DNA from 3 places in the Shewanella zhuhaiensis genome. Region 1 is predicted to be linked to each of the others. Evidence: predicted binding sites of a transcription regulator. Region 1 holds the regulator's gene; each other region holds the start of a gene.
What was found. The regulator sigma-54, encoded in region 1, starts transcription at its own class of promoters, with help from an activator protein. The targets are predictions, from matches to a motif close to GTTGGCACGNNNNTNGNNT.
Positions count from the first base shown of each region.

Region 2: the regulator sigma-54 is predicted to act here: its motif matches at 1,832-1,850, upstream of MJ923_RS02185 (nitric-oxide reductase large subunit).
Region 3: the regulator sigma-54 is predicted to act here: its motif matches at 1,742-1,760, upstream of MJ923_RS04365 (DUF3192 domain-containing protein).

Region 1 is NZ_JAKUDL010000006.1:55,986-60,156, reverse strand. Features, by position in the region: gene rapZ (RNase adapter RapZ) at 1-508, opposite strand, end outside; gene ptsN (PTS IIA-like nitrogen regulatory protein PtsN) at 505-948, opposite strand; gene hpf (ribosome hibernation promoting factor) at 951-1,238, opposite strand; gene MJ923_RS15850 (RNA polymerase factor sigma-54) at 1,269-2,753, opposite strand; gene lptB (LPS export ABC transporter ATP-binding protein) at 2,868-3,599, opposite strand; gene lptA (lipopolysaccharide transport periplasmic protein LptA) at 3,596-4,156, opposite strand; gene lptC (LPS export ABC transporter periplasmic protein LptC) at 4,143-4,171, opposite strand, start outside.
Region 2 is NZ_JAKUDL010000001.1:520,211-524,381, forward strand. Features, by position in the region: gene MJ923_RS02185 (nitric-oxide reductase large subunit) at 1-1,792, opposite strand, end outside; gene MJ923_RS02190 (potassium/proton antiporter) at 2,164-3,885, shown strand; gene MJ923_RS02195 (LpxL/LpxP family Kdo(2)-lipid IV(A) lauroyl/palmitoleoyl acyltransferase) at 3,892-4,171, opposite strand, start outside.
Region 3 is NZ_JAKUDL010000001.1:1,022,120-1,026,290, reverse strand. Features, by position in the region: gene MJ923_RS04380 (Mpo1-like protein) at 1-276, opposite strand, end outside; gene MJ923_RS04375 (GNAT family N-acetyltransferase) at 269-907, opposite strand; gene MJ923_RS04370 (DUF2789 domain-containing protein) at 1,098-1,328, shown strand; gene MJ923_RS04365 (DUF3192 domain-containing protein) at 1,329-1,685, opposite strand; gene MJ923_RS04360 (hypothetical protein) at 1,830-2,138, shown strand; gene MJ923_RS04355 (Zn-ribbon-containing protein) at 2,138-2,911, shown strand; gene syd (SecY-interacting protein) at 2,980-3,627, opposite strand; gene queF (NADPH-dependent 7-cyano-7-deazaguanine reductase QueF) at 3,687-4,171, shown strand, end outside.

The DNA of each region.
Region 1 (4,171 bases):
TGAAGCCAAAGGATTCAAAGATGATCACCAGCTCTTTGTCGGTGCGCCCCAGCAGAATTTGCCGGACGGCATCGGCCAGCTCATAGACGTTCAGATTGGAGGTGTCTATGTAGTGGTCCACCAATTGCGACACAGGCTCAAGCAGTTTGCCTTCGAGTTTGATGGCTTCCTGAAGTGACACTTTGCTGCGTGACAATGGATGCAGACGACGGGTTTCGCTGTAGCGTTTCAGCAGCACCTTATCGCTGGAGTTGAGGAAGAAACTGGTGAGCTCAACCCCTGGCGGCAGTTTGGCAAGCTCCTGTTCCAGCGCTTTTTCCTGCTCAGGCATATTGCGAATGTCGATACTGATGGCGACCTTGTCGCTGCTGCCTTTGAGCTGCTCCAGTAAGGGGCCCATCAGGGTCAGCGGCAAGTTATCGACGCAGTAATAGCCGAGGTCTTCCAGTACCCGCAGGGCAACGGATTTCCCTGAGCCGGAGCGGCCGGAAACGATGACGAGTTTCATCCTGTGATTACCTGGTAGAGTTCCTTTTCATCATGGCTTTTACGCAGTTGCTTCAACACTTGCTTGTCGTTGAGCTTTTCGGCCATGGCTGCCAGGGTACTCAGATGCTGTTGGCATTGGTCAGATGGCACCAACAGCGCGAACAGTATGTCCACCGGCTGTTTGTCGATGGCATCGTAGCCAATGGCTTCTTCGCATTTGATGAGTACGGCGAGAGGTTTGTCGATACTACCCAGGCGACCATGGGGAATGGCAATGCCATTACCAATGCCGGTGCTACCCATTTTTTCACGGGCCAGCAGGCTTTCAAAGATCTCTTGGGAAGAGAGGGAAGGGTACTGGGCTGCGGCGAGATCGCTAATCAGTTCCAGTACCTTTTTCTTGCTGCCCGGAGTGGCACAGCTAGTGCACTCCGGCGCCAGGATGGTACTTAGTTCCATCGTTAATGTTTGGTCAGTTTCTCTTTGTGTTTAATTACCTGACGGTCCAGTTTATCAATCAGGGCGTCAATGGCGGCGTACATGTCTTCATGTTCTGAGGTGGCGAATACTTCGCCTCCGTTGAGGTGAAGCTTGGCTTCTGCGATTTGCTGCAATTTCTGAACATTGAGAACAACGTGCACATTATTGATCTGTTCGAAATGGCGTTCAAGCTTGGAGAATTTACTCTCTACGTAGTCGCGCAGTGAGTCGGTGATTTCGATGTGATGCCCTGTCAGGTTGATTTGCATAGACACTTTCCTCCAATGACCTCGGTTGGGTTACAAACTCTTACGCTGATTCGACGGTGGTATCAGCATCGCCTCTCGGTATTTGGCGATGGTGCGTCGGGCAACGTTGATTCCTTGTTCCGCCAGAAGTTCTGCCATCTTGCTGTCGCTTAACGGCTTCTTCTGGTTTTCCGCTGCAACCAGCTTTTTGATAAAGGCGCGGATTGCAGTAGAAGAGCACTCTCCGCCATCTTCGGTTCCGACATGGCTGGAGAAAAAGTATTTCAGTTCAAAGATACCCCGCGGGGTATGCATGTACTTTTGAGTGGTGACCCTGGAGATGGTGGATTCGTGCATTTCCACCGCCTCGGCGATATCGTTGAGCACCATGGGTTTCATGGCCTCTTCACCGTACTCAAAAAAGCCCTGCTGGAATTGCACTATGCAGTTGGCCACCTTGAGCAGGGTGTCGTTGCGGCTCTCCAGACTCTTGATAAACCACTTGGCCTCTTGCAGATGGCCTCGGATAAACTGGCTGTCTGACTGATTGCGGCTGGTGCGCGCCAGCGCTGCATACTGCTGATTCACACTCAGTTTAGGCATGCAATCCGGGTTCAGCTCCACCACCCAGCGACCATTCTTTTTGCTCACCGACACGTCAGGGATCACGTACTCTTCCTTGGTGCTGGTGACGTTCTCGCCCGGACGGGGATTCAGACTCTGGATCAGCACTATGGCGTCTCTGAGTTCTTCTTCCTTGAGGCGGGTTTTCCGCATCAGGGTGCGGAAGTCGCGGTTGGCAATCAGGTCCAGATGCTCACGGATAAGCAGCTTGGCGTTATCCAGATGCGGCGTATCAGCGGCAAACTGCCCCAGCTGGATCAGCAGGCACTCGGCCAAATCCCTTGCTGCAACACCAATGGGATCGAAGTGTTGAATGCGCTTGAGCACAGCCTCGACTTCGTCCAGCTCAACCTCTTCATCGCCCACGGCCTCGAGGATTTCATCCAGGCTTTGGGTCAGATAGCCCTTTTCGTCAATGGCATCAATGATAGCGGTGGCAATGGCCAAATCGGTATCCGAAAAAGGGGTGAGATTTTTCTGCCATTCGAGGTGTTCGTACAGGCCTTCGCTGGTTTCGCCCTGAAATGGCATGTCGTCGTCGCGACTGATGCCGGGGCCGGCAACCGGAGCGGCGGTGAAGACTTCATCCCAGGTAGTGTCCATGGGCAGTTCATCCGGCATGGATTCCTGAGTCACGGCTTCGGAGGTTTCTACCGAAGCGGAATCACCTGCGCTGGCTGATACTGAGCCTTCATCGAATTTGTCGTCGAACTCTTTGTCGCCGCCATCGGCATCGTACTGATCGCCATCGAGGCGATCATCGTCCATTTCCAGCAGCGGATTGGCGTCGAGGGCTTGTTGAATTTCCTGTTGCAGTTCAAGCGAGGAGAGTTGAAGCAGACGAATGGCCTGCTGCAACTGTGGCGTCATGGTGAGTTGTTGTCCCAGTTTGAGCTGGAGCGACGCTTTCATCGTACTGCGGATCCTTCACTAAATAATTCAGGTAGAAAGCTTTTATCTATCAGGTTCTTCGGCCAATAGCCACCCTGATTTACCGGATATGAGACGGTAGGCTTTGTTGTTTAACTATAGCCTGAATTGCTCACCCAAGTACACTGCACGCACTTGCTGATTGTCCAGGATCTCGGCAGGTGTGCCTTCGGCAATCAGGCTGCCGTGGCTGACGATGTAGGCTTTTTCACACACATCCAGGGTTTCACGCACGTTGTGGTCGGTAATAAGCACCCCAAGACCGCGGTTTTTCAGCTGTTCGATAATCTTTTTGATATCGATAACCGAAATGGGGTCAACCCCGGCAAAGGGTTCATCCAACAGGATAAAGCGTGGGTTGGCGGCCAGTGCACGGGCAATTTCCACCCGGCGACGTTCACCACCTGAGAGTGACATACCGGCGTTGTCGCGGATGTGGGTGATGTGGAACTCTTCCAGCAGTTGCTCGAGCAACTCTTCACGCTCATCGCTGCTGAGCTCTTTACGCATCTGCAGCACGGCCATGATGTTGTCGCGTACCGACAGCTTGCGGAAGATGCTGGCCTCCTGGGGCAGGTAGCCAATGCCTTTGCGGGCTCGCAGGTGCATGGGGTCGAGGGTCAGGTCATCGTCATTGATGTGAATACTGCCCTTGTCGCTTTGCACCAGACCCACCACCATGTAGAAGGTGGTGGTTTTACCGGCACCGTTGGGGCCGAGCAGGCCAACCACCTGACCGGTATTCACCGTGAGGCTGACATCTTTGACCACCTGACGGTTTTTGTAACTCTTGGCGAGGTTGCTGGCCTTCAGGGTCAGTGCCGTCATTGCTGCTTCTCTTTCTGGGGTTGAGGCTGGTCTTGCTCGCCTTTGTCCTGCAATTCCTGCTGGTAGTTCTCAGGTTTGATGATGGTGATCACCTGATCGTCTTTTTTACCGCTGCTTTGCGAGCTGAGCTGCTGCTTTTCGATGTCATAGACGATGGAGTCGGCGCTCACCTTACTGCCATCCTGCTCGACTTCAGCGCTGCCCTTAAGGCCCATGATGCGGCTGTCGATGTTGTAGCTGATTTCATTGGCGCTGGCCTGCACTGTGCGGCCATCTTCCACCTGCTGGCTGTAGGTGGCGGGCTTGCCCTTGGCGAGCAGAATGCGCTTGCCGGTCTTCTCATCTGTGTAGGAACTGAGCTCGTCGGCCTTGAGCACCAAACTACCCTGGGTCAGGGTTACCGGACCTTCGTAGACGATGCGTTTGTTTTTCAAATCGGCGTAGCTGTTGGCGGCCGCGATTTTCACTTCCTGAGTTAAATCGAATTTGGTGTTGGCCTGCGCCAGGGCGCTGCAGGTACACAGCAGCACCAAAATAAGCGACTTATTGAGGTTCATAGGTTCCCTTAATCT
Region 2 (4,171 bases), on a different contig from region 1:
AGAAGGCGGTAGCCACAAAGAACATGATGGCCCAGTGGTAGCGCTGCATCCAGGGAGCGGCGTTGCGCAGGCGATAGCTTTCTACGGCTTCATAGCCAATCAGGGCCAGTGGCACTACTTCCAGCGCCGAGAAGATAGCCCCCCAGGCAATGATGGAGTTGGTGGTGCCGGTGAAGTACAGGTGGTGCAGGGTACCGATAAGGCCGCCAGTGAGGAAGATCACCGTGGTAAACAGTACGGCGGCGTTGGCACTGCGGGCACGGATAAGTCCCAGACGCACCAGCAGCAGCGCGATAACTGAGGTCGCGAAGGTTTCAAAGAAGCCTTCTACCCACAGGTGAACTACCCACCAACGCCAGTATTCAGCCATGGCCAGGTTGGTGTGCTTACCCATAAAGAGACCGGCACCGTAGAAGAGGCCGATGGCCACGCAGGATGCGTACAGCACCCATACTACGGGGCGCATTTCGCCCTGATCATTGAGCGCAGGACGAATGGCCGCAGTAACCAGTGCCAGCCAGATCATCAGCCCGGCCAGCAACAGGATTTGCCACACCCGGCCCAAATCCACGTACTCGTAGCCCTGATGGCCAAAGAGGAAGTTGTTGTCGAGGTTGAAGTATTGCTGAACACCCAGCCATTCACCGGCCATGGAGCCGAGAACGACCACTACCAGGGCAACCCAGAGCACGTTCACGCCAAGGCGCTGAAACTTGGGCTCATGGCCCGAAAGCGCAGGCGCTATGTACAGGCCGGTGCCAAGCCAGGCAGTGGCAATCCAGAACACTGCCAGTTGAGTGTGCCAGGTACGGGTGACCGAATAAGGCAGAATCTCAGACAGCGGAATACCGTAAAACTGCTGACCTTCCACCGCATAGTGCGCCGTGATCCCACCCAGCACTATTTGCAGTAAAAACAGCCCAATAGCAGTAATGAAGTACTTGCCAACCGCCTTCTGTGAGGGGGTGGGCTTGAAGCGGAACAGGGGGTCTTCTTTGGCCGGAGTAGGCAGTGGCTGTTCACGCCCGGCGGCGTGATACCACACCAGACCACCGATACCGGCGATCAGGGTGACGATACTCAGAATCGACCAAACGATGTTGTCCGACGTTGGGGTGTTGCCAAGCTGGGGATCGTACGGCCAGTTGGCGGTGTAGGTGTAGGTCTCGCCGGGACGCTCGGTGATGGCGGCCCAGGCACTCCAGAACACAAAGGCAGTCAGCTGCTGACGGCGCTCGAAATCGGGCACAGTGGCCTCTTTCATGGCGTACTGTTCACGCAGCGGCTGCATGGCGGCATCGTCACCGAACAGGGCGACATAGTGATCAGCCACTGTCTGAATGGCCTCGATGCGGGTAGCGCTTAAGGACACTTCCAGTTTGTCGCCGTTTTTGAACAGGCTATTGCGGCGCATATCATCGCGCAGCGCCTGCTCCAGACCGGCCTGCTGGCTGCTGTCCAGACTGGCGAAGTCTTTGCCATACTGTGCCTTGGCGCTGATATCCAGCCAGGCTTGGGCTTCGCGGTGCAGCCAATCGGCTGACCAGTCGGGGGCAACGTAAGAGCCGTGGCCCCAAATGGAACCCAGTTGATGGCCGCCCATGGAGCGCCACACCAGTTGGCCGCGCAGTATGTCCTGTTTATCAAACACCACCTGACCGCTTTCGCTGGTGTAGGCATCGGCGATAGGGGGCATCTCCCGATAAATCTCACTGCCCAAGCTGAGCAGTACTGTGAAGGAGGCAATCAGCACTACTAACAGTGCGATAGCCGTTTTGCGAAGTGAACTCATTCTGGCCTCTCTAGCGCTTGTTCTAATGTCATTCCTACAAGGCAGTTTGTGTGCCAAAGTTAAAAAGTGATAAATAACAATGCGATGAGTTCTACTCTTGACTGAAGGCTGTCACTAAGACAATGTTTTTTGTTGTGTAAATTACACTTGAATTGTCATTTTGATACTAAGGTGGTTTTTAGGTAGTCTGTTGATTTTGTTGCTCTGGGTTTGCTTATTGAATGAATGCTGAATATTTCTGAGAAAATGCCTTTAATGGCTTAAATAGCTTGGGTTTTAATGCCTTCAACTTTTAATTAAAAATCGTTAACCCACAGCTGAATGGCAATGGTGACTGATATAATTGCCGCGTAACTTTTGCAGGAGGTGATATGGGCGCTGAAAATATGAATCTGTTTTTTCTGGTAGCCGCTGCGCTGGTGGGTCTCAGTGTGGTACTCAGCCCCCTGTCTTCGCGCCTTGGAGTGCCGATCCTGCTGGTATTTTTGGGGGTGGGCATGCTGGCCGGAGAGGATGGCCCCGGCGGTATTCAGTTCGATGATTTCTCGACCGCCTACCTGGTGAGTAACCTGGCACTGGCGGTGATTTTGCTCGATGGCGGCCTCAGAACCAAGATGGCAAGCTTTCGACTGGCGTTGTGGCCATCCTTGTCGCTGGCCACGGTTGGCGTGGCGGTCACCACGGCGCTGACCGGCATGTTGGCGGCCTGGCTGTTTAATCTGGATTTACTCAGTGGCCTGCTGATTGGCGCTATCGTTGGCAGTACCGATGCCGCGGCGGTGTTTTCACTGCTCAAGGGGCGGGCGCTCAACGAGCGAGTGGGCTCGACGCTGGAAATCGAGTCGGGCAGTAACGATCCCATGGCGGTGTTCTTAACCGTTACCCTGATTGCCATGATAGCCGCTGGTGGCAACTTCGATTTACCTGTGCTGTTTAAAAGCTTGATATTGCAGGCTGGAGTTGGCTTGACGGCGGGCTTGGGCGGCGGATATCTGATGTGGCGTCTGGTTAATCGCAGTGTGCTGGCCGATGGGCTTTACCCCATTCTGGTGTTGGCGGGTGGCCTGTTGCTGTTTGCGCTGTCCAACAGCCTCGGCGGCAGTGGCATTTTGTCGGTTTACCTCTATGGCCTGTTTTTGGGCAATCGTGGCATGCGCGGCAAACACAGCACCCTGGCGGTGATGGATGGCCTGACCTGGCTTGCACAAATCGGTATGTTCCTGGTGCTGGGATTGCTGCTGACGCCGTCTTCTTTGCTGGATGTGCTGCTGCCTGGGCTTGCGCTGGCAATTGGGATGATAGTGTTCGCCCGGCCACTGGCGGTTTGGCTTAGTCTGGCGCCATTTAAGCGTTTTACCTCACGGGAGCGCTGGTTTATCAGTTGGGTGGGGCTTCGCGGCGCCGTGCCCATTATTCTGGCGGTATTCCCTATGATGGCCGGACTGCCCCATGCGGAGCTTTACTTCAACCTGGCGTTTTGTGTGGTGTTGGTGTCCTTGCTGCTGCAGGGAACCAGCCTGCCGCTGGCGATGCGTCTGGCAAAGGTAGAGCTGCCTGCCAGACCTGAGCCCATCAGCCGCGCCGGGGTGGATATCTTCCCCGCCAGCGAGTGGGAGATTTTTGTGTATCGCCTCAAGGCGCACAAATGGTGTGTGGGCGAGCCGTTGAAGCGGCTGGACATGCCTGAGGGAACCCGTATTGCCGCGCTGTTTCGCCACAACACCCTGCTGCACCCATCGGGCAGCACTGTGCTGGAAGCGGACGATGTGCTCTGTGTGCTCGGTCAGGAAAAAGATCTGGCGGCGCTGAGTCAGCTGTTCAGTGAAGCGCCTGCAACGGCGGCCATGTCGGGTTTTTTCGGCGACTTTATGTTGGATACCCGGGTTAGGCTGGCCGAGCTTGCGCCCCTGTACGGACTGGCATTGGCCGAGGATGAAAGTGAGCTGACGCTGGCGCAGCTTTGCGAGCGGATGCTGGGCAAAACTCCCATCGAAGGTGACGTGTTTGTGTGGCAGGGACGTGAATGGGTGGTGGCACAGCTTGAGGGGGATTGTCCGTCCTGCCTGGGCCTGAGGCTGCAGGCAGGACGCTGAGACGCGTTACTTATACAGCGAGGGCGCGTTCTCATCGGGGCGGGTTTTGAAGCGGCGGTGCAACCACATGTACTGCGGCAGATTGCGGGAAATCAGCTGCTCAACTACCTGATTGCCACGGATGGCATCTGATACCTCATCCTCGCCGGGGAAGTCCTCCAGCGGCGGCATGATCTCGATGTGGTAGCCCTTGTCATCGTCGTTACGTTGCACGAAAAATGGCAGCACCCTGGCTTTGCCGAGCTTGGCAAGGGTGGTGGCACCTGTGATGGTGGCGGCGTCTGGT
Region 3 (4,171 bases), on a different contig from region 1:
CCACCACATCAACCAATCGCCCAAAAAACTGTACCAGGGATACCTGAATGTAGCTGGGCGATTCTTCTCAAACACAAAGTGGCCAACCCAGGCAAAACCGTAGCCAATCAGGGGCAGCATCCACCACAGTGCCCAGTTGCCACTGATGAGCAAATACCCGAGCGCCGCCAGCACCAGCGAAGACCCCAGATAATGCAACGCCCGGCAACGGGGATCTGCGTGTTCGCTCAAATAATAGGGATAAAACTCCCGAAACGATTGAAATCGCTCAGGCATAGTGTTGCCTCCGATAAAACAGCAGCTCGCCGTCGACCTTTCCAAGGCTGAGAGGGCCCAGGCTTTCGAATCCCTGACTGACGAAGAGATGCTGATGCGCATCCTGGCTGACAAACACCCCAATTCCATCAAGCTCAGGCTGATCGTCACACCAGGACTGCACCGCTCGCAGCAGTTGTGCGCCATGGCCTTTCCCCTGCTCGCTGGGGGCAAGAGCAATAAACTGCAAAATACCGCAGGCCTTGCCTGGTAGATGCTCCACAATGCTGGCTTCTTTTTTCAGCATCATCTGGGTGGACTGCCAGCCGGTTCCCAGCAGCATTTTCAGCCGCCAGTGCCAGTTTTTGGCTTCGCCAAGGCCCACTTGCTGTTTCACCACACAGGCCACACCGATAAGACGTTCTTCATCGAACCATCCCACCAAAGTCTGTTCCTGTTGCCACAATTCATTTAACTCTTCACGGATTGCGGCACGCAATTTTTGCTCGTAAGACACCTTGTCTTCATGTCCAAGCGCTTGCATAAAAAAGGGGTCATCGTGGTAGGCGTTGTAGAGAATGGACGCCGCTACCCGCAGGTCTTCTGCGGTAAGATAAACGGCTTTGTAGCTGTCCTGAGTCTGGTTTTCCATTATTGTTATTCCTTGATCCAGATCAAACCTTACCCAATGTAGCAATCCACACAAAAAGTGCAATTATTAATCAGAGTTGCCTTTTGTCCCCCGCCAATCAATGATTAATGCAGCAGGCAGCACAAATACTGAGTAGAGTGGATCAGTCGCTGTTGGTCAGCTAAAGAAGGGAAATATAGGGGGATAACACATGGACACCACACCGGTGGATTTAGGCCATTTATTCGAACAGCTCGGACTGGATAACACCGAGCAGGCCATCAATGAGTTTATTGCATCACATCAGCTGGCAGCCGCCGACACCATCTGGCAAGCCAGCTTCTGGAGTCCAGCGCAGGCGGCGTTTTTAAAAGAGGCGTTGGAAGCCGACAGCAATTGGTCAGAGCTTGTCGACCTCCTGGATACCCAGCTCAGGAAATAACTATCCCTTGGCCAGGGCGGTAGCGCCCCAACCGACCAGACGGTCGTTGTGGAAAACCACCGGCGTGCACTCTTCCTTGGTCGTGGTACCGTCACCATGAATGCGATTGGTGCGGAAGTAAAATACCTGCACCTCCTTGCCATTGTCACTCCAAGCCTCATGGAAGTCGGCACGGCCCATCAGCGTCAGTGCATCAGCCTTGGCCATCCCCAGCGACAAACGTGACAAGTGCTCGCGATTTTGCTGCTCAACTTGCTGCCAATCCTGATAAGCATCGTTGCCATCCTTCACATTCACCACACATCCACCCAGCGCCAGAGTCGTGGCCAATACTGCACTTAAATAAACCGCTTTCATTCCTTTCTCCTTATTGTAAGGGCTGTGATAAAATCACCGCCATTGAGGCCGGATTACAGCAAAAAGCAGGCCAAGACATAACCAACTGAATATTAATGACTTATCAAATCACCCTCTGAATGTGATTGAGGAATTTCACCAATTATGAGTCAAATCGAACAGGTGCTTGCGGCCGCGCGCATGCTGGAAGAAAAGGGCCAGGAACCCAGCATCGCCCTGATAAAGGCCAATTTGCCGACGCCATTGCCACTGCCTGTTATCGTCAAAGGGCTGCAGCAGTTCAAAAACCTGTCTCAGGACGAAAAAGCCAGACTGCAGGCCGTACAGATGCCAGCAAAAGCCACCGAAACGCCCGATGAACTCACAGCCCTTACGCTGCGTGTTACCGAGCTTGAAGCCCTGTGTCAGACCCTGGCTGCCAGGCTTGAACGTCTCGAAGGGAGCGGTAACTGATGTTCGTCACCGAAGTGCGATTTGAGTGTTTTGCCGACACCACCCTCAGCGCCGCCCAAGGTGCAATTAACCATTTACTGGAAGCTTGGCGCGCCAATGGCCAGGTGCTGGGTCGCGAATTTGCGGTGAGTTTTCACGAAGGTGAGTTTCGTGCCAGGCTGATGCTGCCAGCGCCGGACAGCCTCGCCAACCGCCACAACAGCCCCTGGGCCAAGGCCGCATTAAAAGCGCTGACCGATGCCAAGCTGTTGCCTCCGCGCGAAAAACTTCAGGGGCAGGACATCAATGCCAACGAGAGCTTCGAAGGCGAGTCCAGCTGGCAACTGCTGTACACCAGCTATGTGCATATGTGCTCGCCGGTGCGAAGCGGTGATAATCTGCTGCCCATTCCGCTTTACCGACTGCCCGCCAGCTTTAATGGCGATCATAAGCAGCTCATTCGTTGGCAAACCGAATGGCAGGCCTGTGATGAACTGCAAATGGCCTCAGGCACCAAGGCTGAATTTGCCGCTCTGGAGGAAATCAGCACCACAGAAAGCGACCTGTTCCGCCGAGGCTGGGACTTGCGTGGTAGGCTTGAGTACCTCACCAAAATCCCCACCTATTACTATCTGTATCGGGTAGGCGGAACCAGTTTGGCCAGCGAGCGGGAACGCCCCTGCCCCCGCTGTGGCAGCCACGAGTGGCGCCTCGATGAGCCACTGCTCGACATGTTCCACTTTCGCTGCGAGCCCTGCCGTATCGTATCCAATCTTTCCTGGGATTATCAGTAACGGGCTTGCGGCATCGCAGCCACCCACAATAAAAAAGGCGCCCCGAGGCGCCTTTTTTCATCACGGCTTCAGCGGCCAACAAGATTGCGCCACATGCGTTTCATGCTGGCAAAAATACCTTGATGATCGGCAATCATTGGCTGCGGCTCGACAAACACGCTTGGCGGTGCAACCCGGGGGCTCAGCTTAGCGATAAACTCCGCCAGGTTATCTGCCAGACGCTCATGGGGCACATTGCCTGCCACTTCGCGCCATACGCTGCCATCGTCGTTATTGATGGTCAGCATTTCTTCATCATCGCCAATCAGGCCAACAAACCAGGTTTGCCCCTGCTTAAGCTGCTTTTTCATCATCAGATGCCCCAGCAGGTTTTGCTGCAAAAGCACAAAGTCATCTTCATTCCAGGGCTGGATCAGCTCGCCTTCCCCCCACGGAGAATCAAACTGCAACGGGCCTGCAAAGCCGTGGCCGTAAAAATCATTGATATCGCCATGAAGCTCAAACTCCATCGCATGGCTTAAATTGTCGAAGTTAGCAGCCGCTTCCCGCGACGCCCATTGCCACAGTACTGGCTCATCGCTGTCCAGATCCTGCCCGTCAACCAGGCAGGGCGATGGTCGACCATGGGCATAACAGCGGGGTTGCTCTCCCAGCCTGTCCAAAAACGCCTGGGCGTAGGATTTATGAAATTTTGTCAGAGCTGCCAGACAAGACACTTAAGAACCGTCCAAATTAGGGTATAATGTGCGCCTATTTTGACACGGAAAGATGTTTGATGACACGAAATCACGATCCCTATAGCGGGGCCGCCGAGCTTGCGGGGCTGACTCTGGGTCAGGCTACCGAATATCAGGCCGAGTACGCTCCTTCGCTGCTGCAAGGGGTTCCCCGTAAACTCAATCGGGATGCCATCGCCCTTAACGGCGAACTGCCTTTCCACGGCACCGATCTGTGGACCGGCTATGAATTGTCCTGGCTCAACGCCAAAGGCAAGCCCATGGTGGCGCTGCTTGAACTGCAATTGGATGTCAACAGTGAAAACCTGATTGAGTCCAAGTCATTCAAGCTGTATCTCAACAGTTTCAATCAGACCCGTTTCGAGTCCATTGAAGCTGTGGCCGAAACCCTGGAAAAAGACCTGGCAGCCTGTGCCAAGGGCCTGGCCAAGGTGAAGGTGATTGAGCCCAAGCAGTTTGGCCTTGAGCGCATCGTTGAGCTGCCCGGTACCTGCATTGACGATTTGGACATCGAAGTCGAAGA